2 linked regions of the Salipiger sp. CCB-MM3 genome follow. The main gene of each other region encodes a partner of the protein of the gene in region 2 in a complex. Links are inferred from orthologs where the notes say so. Each region holds a gene or a part of one and is shown on either strand. Other genes may lie near its edges.

What was found.
Region 1: the proteins of tldD (region 2) and AYJ57_RS16515 are in contact, whole or in part, in a solved structure (PDB 5NJ9), measured with the Escherichia coli proteins. The link is inferred for Salipiger sp. CCB-MM3 from one-to-one orthologs.

The regions. Positions count from the first base shown.
Region 1 is NZ_CP014596.1:575,405-578,386, forward strand. The notes cover bases 35-2,871. They hold AYJ57_RS16515 (TldD/PmbA family protein), read right to left. Parts: upstream 2,220-2,871; coding sequence 849-2,219; downstream 35-848. Other genes in these bases: AYJ57_RS16510 (inositol monophosphatase family protein), read right to left, coding at 74-862; AYJ57_RS16520 (phosphodiester glycosidase family protein), read right to left, coding at 2,325-2,871. Outside these bases: more of AYJ57_RS16520, read right to left, coding at 2,872-2,982.
Region 2 is NZ_CP014596.1:152,416-155,541, forward strand. Bases 97-3,077 are described here. They hold tldD (metalloprotease TldD), read right to left. Parts: upstream 2,308-3,077; coding sequence 886-2,307; downstream 97-885. Other genes in these bases: dprA (DNA-processing protein DprA), read right to left, coding at 97-718; coxB (cytochrome c oxidase subunit II), read left to right, coding at 2,496-3,077. Outside these bases: more of dprA, read right to left, coding at 1-96; more of coxB, read left to right, coding at 3,078-3,126. UniProt on the Escherichia coli protein: Metalloprotease involved in CcdA degradation. Suppresses the inhibitory activity of the carbon storage regulator (CsrA).

The DNA.
Region 1 (2,982 bases), 420 kb from region 2 along the record:
CGACCGCGGGTCAGGTGGTTTCCGTGATCACGAGACGATGATCGCGTGGCGCAGGCAGGTCGATCAGGGGCGGCTAAGGGGCGAGGGTCAGCCGGTTCATGATGTCGCCATGCAGCGCCGGGTTGGCGGCGACAACGCCCGGGTGCTGCGGATGCCGCGCGTTGAACCGCAGCGGTCGGCCCAGCCGGTCGGTGACCGTGGCGCCAGCCTCTTGCAGCAGCAGCGTGCCCGCGGCGATGTCCCACTCCCACGTCGGGCGGAAGGTCAGCATGGCGTCGAACCGGCCTTCGGCCACCAGTCCCAGCCGGTAGGCCAGCGAGGGCCGGTGCGCGCGGCGCAGCGGCGGCAGCGGCACGCGCCAATAGGGCGCGTCGATCACCGGGCGCGGGGCCAGAACTTCGGCCTCTTCCAGCACCGAAGTGCCGGTGGTGCGGATCGGCACGCCGTTGAGCGTCACGCCCTGACCGGCGGCGGCGCTGTAGAGCAGGTCGCGCTTTGGCAGGTAGACCGCGGCGGCGGTGATCTGCCCGTTCTCGGCGACCGCGAGCGAATGCGCCCATGTATCGGCGCCCTCGATAAAGCTGCGGGTGCCGTCGATCGGGTCGATGATGAACACCCGCTCGGCGGCGTGGCGGGCGGGGTCTTCGGCGCTTTCTTCGGAGAGCCAGCCATAGGAGGGGCGGGCGGTGCGCAAGGTGCTGCCAAGAAGATCGTTCACCGCCAGATCGGCGGCGGTTACCGGGCTGCCGTCCGCCTCCTTGCGCCGCACGTCGAGATCATTGGCGCCGAAAGATTTCGCCAGCGCGCCCGCCTCGCGGGCGGCGCGCTCGAGCAGCAGGCGGTCGCTGTCACTCGCCGGCAAGCGTCAGCCCCTCGACCAGCAGCGAGGGCACCACCCGCGACAGCCACGGCCGCGCATCATTGGCCGGCACAACCGAGCGCAGCATCTGCCGCAGGTTGCCCGCGATGGTGACGCCCGAGACCGGATAGGCCAGCTCGCCGTTCTCGATCCACCAGCCAGCCGCCCCGCGCGAGTAGTCGCCGGTGTTGGGGTTGATCGTCGCGCCGATCATCGAAGTGACCAGAAGGCCCCGGCCCATCTCGGCGATCAGCTGCGCGCGGGTCTTCTCGCCCTGCGTCAGCGCAAGGTTCCAGACCGTCGGCGAAGGGCCCGAGGAGGGCCCGCGCGCGGCGTTGCCGGTGGGGTCCATGCCAAGCTTGCGGGCATTGGCCAGATCAAGCGTCCAGCCCTGCAGTACACCGTCCTTGACCAGCGCACGGCGCTGCGTCGGCAGACCCTCGGCGTCGAAGGGGCGCGAGCCCGACACGCGGGCGCGGTGCGGATCCTCGATCAGCGACAGGGCGTCGGGCAGCACCGGCTCACCAAGCGCGTCGCGCAGCCAAGAGCCGCCGCGCGCCACCGCCGCGCCATTGGCCGCCGAAACCAGATGCCCGATCAGCGAGGCCGAGATACGCTCGTCGAACAGCACCGGATAGGCGCCGGTCTTGGGCTTGCGAGGGTTTAGCCGCTCCAGCGCGCGCTCAGCGGCGCTTTGGCCGATCTCGGCGGGGCTGCGCAGGTCGCTTTGGAAGGTGCGGCTGTCGCCATCATAGTCCCGCTCCATGCCCAGCCCGCTGCCAGCGATAGCGACGCAGGAGGTGGAGCGCGAGGTGCGGGCGTAGCCGCCGGAAAAGCCGTTGCTGGCGGCAAGATGCACGCGCTGCGCGCCGTAAGAGGCCGAAGAGGCCTGCACCTGCGTGATGCCGTTCACCGCCAGCGCGGCGGCTTCGGCCTCCAGCGCATCGCGCTGCAGCGCGTCGGGTGCCGGATCGGCGGCGGGGTCGGCCAGTTCGAGCGCCGCAAGATCCCAGTCCTGCGCTAGCTGCGAAGGATCGGCGAGCCCGGCATAGGGGTCTTCGGGCGCTTCGCGGGCCATGGCCACGGCGCGTTCGGCCATGGCGCGCAGCGTCTCGGACTTCACGTCCGAGGCGGATACCACCGCGCTGCGCTGGCCGATCAGCACGCGCAGTCCGATGTCGGTGCCTTCGGCGCGTTCGGCCTGTTCCAGCGCGCCGCCGCGCACGTCGATGCTGAGCGAGGTGCCGTCGATGGCGATGGCGTCGGCAGCATCTGCGCCCGCCTGTTTCGCCACGTCGAGCAGCTGCGCGGTCAGCGATTGCAGGTCCTTGGCTTCGTTGCGATCCATCACGCCGTCCATGTCACCTCCGGAAGTCTTTGATATCTGGGTAGGCCGCGGGGGCCTGCAAGGCAAGCCGGGGGCGCGGCGATAGCGCCACCTTCGGCGGCGCGAAGGCGGGGCTGCTCAGCTCGATGGCTCGACCACCCCGACGATGGGTCCAAGCGGGCGACCGATGTCGGTGCGTCCAAAGTCGGGCGCGAAGAGCCGCGAGACATTGCCGTCGAAGAACAGCGCGTTGGGCATGTCCAGACCATCGCGGAACAGCGTGCCGAACTCGTAAAAGCTCACCGGTTCCTCCGAGATGGCAAAGATCAGATCCTTGCCGTCCGCCGAGGTGCCGACGCCGTTGCGGATGTAGCGCGACGTGCTATCGGGCAGGAACCGCGGGTGCAGTTCGCCGTCGATGACCAGCATCGGCCCGGATTGCGTCGCATAGCGGCACTGCGGCTTCTTGGCGAGGAAGTCGCGGGTCTCATAGACCTGTGCGGTGCCTTCCGCGATGCACAGGATGCCGTTCGGCAGCAGGCCAAAGTTGCCGGGGCCGGGGCTGGAGATGACGCGCATCTCCTCGGTGCCGTCCTCGACATAATGGCCGACCGGGGCGCGGTCCTCATGGTACATGCCCGCGTTCATCGCGAAGACCAGCCGCTTCCCCTTTTCGCGCAGCGCGGCGTCGAGAGAGGCGAAATGCCCCCAGACCTCGCCACCCGGCGCGCGCAGGAAGGTGCGCAGGTCCTCGTCTGCGCCAACCCGGCAGAGCGTGTAGTCGCGATCCTCGAAG
Region 2 (3,126 bases):
CCGCCTCGACCACCACCACACCCTGCGCCATGCCCGAGACGATGCGATTGCGCGTAGGGAAATGCCGCGCCTGCGGCTGCACACCCGGCGGCTGTTCCGACAGCAGGGCACCGCGCTCGCGGATCGCGCCGGCGAGCCGGATGTTTTCCTGCGGGTAGATCACGTCGACACCGCCCGCCATCACCGCGGCAGTGCCCTCCTCCAGCGCGGCGCCATGCGCCTCGGCATCGATGCCGCGCGCCAGTCCCGAGACGACGACCCAACCCGCCGCGGACAGATCACGCGCCAACAGCCGCGCCATGCGTGCGCCCAGCGAGGAGGCATTGCGCGCGCCGACGATTGCCACCGCCGGGCGGCTCAGCAGCCCCGGTCGTCCCATCACCCAGACGAAAGGCGGCGCATCGTCGAGCTCGGCCAGATGCGCGGGATAATCCGCCTCGCCGCGAAACAGCAGTGAAGCGCCCGCCCGCGCCCCGGCCGCCATTTCAGCGGCAACCACACCTTCGGGGCAGATGCGATAGTCCGAAACCCCGGCGGCGGCGGCCACCTCCGGCAGCGCCGCGAGCCCCGCAGATGCCGCGCCATGCTCGGCCATCAGCCGCCAGAAGGTGGTCGGCCCGACACGGCGCGAGCGCAAGAGACGGAGCCAGTCAAACCGCTCAGCTTCCGTGGTGGGTGGGAGTGGGGGGTGGGTGGAAGTCTGTGTGTGCCCGGTCATCCTGATCCCGTCGCTTGCAGAACCTCTCTAACAGATGAGTGGTTAATCAACGGTGAAGCACGAAAGACGCGGGGGGGGCCATCACAGCCCCCCTCGCTTCTTCTCTTCCCAAATACGCGGGTCCAAACCCCTCCGCCGCGCTGGCGCAGCCGCGGAGGCGCGGCGGCTCAACTGCCCGAGCCGCCCACGGTCAGCCCGCCGATCATCACCGTCGGCTGGCCCACGCCCACCGGCACCCATTGCCCCTGCTTACCGCAGTTGCCCATGCCCGGATCCAGCGCCATGTCGTTGCCGAGCGCCCGCACGTGCTGCAACGCGGTGGCGCCGTCGCCGATCAGCGTGGCACCCTTCACCGGCGCGCCGACCTTGCCGTCTTTCACCCGGTAAGCCTCGGTGCAGGAGAAGACGAATTTGCCATTGGTGATGTCCACCTGACCGCCGCCAAACCCGGTGGCCCAGATCCCGTCCTTGAGATCGGCCACGATGTCCTGCGGATCGGCGTCGCCGCCCTCCATGATCGTGTTGGTCATCCGCGGCATCGGCGCATGGGCATAGCTCTCACGGCGGCCATTGCCGGTGGCTTCGACGCCCATCAGCCGGGCGTTCTGCCGGTCCTGCATATAGCCCACGAGGATGCCGTCCTCGATCAGCACATTGCGCGCCGAGGGCGTGCCCTCGTCATCGACCGAGATCGAGCCGCGCCGGTCCGGCATGGTGCCGTCATCGACCACCGTGACCCCGGGCGCGGCGACGCGCTGGCCCATGAGCCCGGCAAAGGCCGAGCTGCCCTTGCGGTTGAAATCACCCTCCAGCCCGTGGCCCACCGCCTCATGCAGCAGAATGCCCGGCCAGCCCGGCCCGAGCACGATGTCCATGACGCCTGCCGGGGCATCCTCGGCGCGCAGGTTCACCAGCGCCACGCGCAGCGCTTCGCGCGCCTGCCCCTGCCACGTCGCGGGCTCCAGCAGCCCGTCCAGCAGGAACCGGCCACCGCCCGAGGCGCTGCCCTGCTCGCGGCGACCGTTCTCCTCGACGATCACGCTGACCGTCACACGGGTCATCGGGCGCGTGTCGCTGACCAGCCCGCCCTCGGGGCGCAGGATTGAAACCTCCTGACAGGAGGCGGCGATGGTCGCGGTGACCTGCACCACGCGGTTGTCGAGATCGCGGGTGAAGGCGTCGATCTCGCGCAGCGTATCGAGCTTCACCGCAAAGCTGTGCCCGGCAATCGGGTCGGCGTCGGTATAAATCTTGTGGTTGGTGCCTGCGGGCGGCGGAGCCAGCACGCCGCCGCCATCGCCCACCGCGAGCCGCGCGGTTTCCACGGCGCGCGAGATGGCCTTCTCCGAGATCTCGGTGGCATGGGCGTACCCGGCGACCTCGCCGCGCACCGCGCGCAGGCCGAAACCCTCGGAGGCGTCGTAGCTGGCGGTTCTGATTCGTCCGTCGTCGAGCACCAAAGCCTCGGCGCGACGCCTTTCAAGGAACAACTCACCGTCATCCGCGCCTGCGACAGCATTACGCAGCTGCGCAAGGGTGCGATCCAGGTCGAGGGCGGTTTCGAAGGGCCGGAACGGGCTTTCGCTCATAGGTATCTTCCTCTGGTATTTTGATCTGGATCAAAAAAGTGCGCTTTTGCCGCAAGCGTTCATCTTTATTTGAGGGACGCAATGTGCTTTTTAAAGAGCATATCTAGGGGAGGACTCTCTTCGGGCTGCGGTCCGGGGCTCATTCCTCCTGTCCGCAAGAGAAGAATGACAACCGGATCAGGTGATACATGCGTAAACTTTCTATGCTGGCAGGACTCATTTTCGGCGTGACCGCCGCGCCCGCGATGGCGCAGGACTCGCTGGAACTGGTCGGCCACCCGCAGGCAGGCGGAATCGGCTTCCAGCCAGCCTCGACAGAGCTGGCCCGTGACCTTCAGTGGCTCGACGGCATGCTGCTCGTGATCATCACCGCGATCTGCATCTTCGTCATTGCACTGCTGGCCTACGCCGTGGTCCGCTTCAATGCCAAGAAGAACCCCAACCCGAAAAGCTTCACCCACAACTCGCCGCTGGAAATCGCATGGACGCTTGGCCCCATCGTGATCCTGGTGGTGATCGGTGCCTTCTCGCTGCCGGTGCTGTTCAAGCAGCAGGAAATCCCCGAAGGCGACATCGTGATCAAGGTCACCGGGTATCAGTGGTACTGGGGCTATGAATATGTCGGCACCGATCTGGCCTATGACAGCTACATGATCGGCGCCCCGGCCACCGGCGGCGACAACCGTTTCAACGCGGATGTCTCGGCGCAGCTGCAAGAAGCGGGCTACAGCGACAGCGAATTCCTTCTGGCCACCGACAGCGCCGTTGTTGTGCCGGTCGGCAAGACCGTGGTGATGCAGGTCACGGGCGCCGATGTGA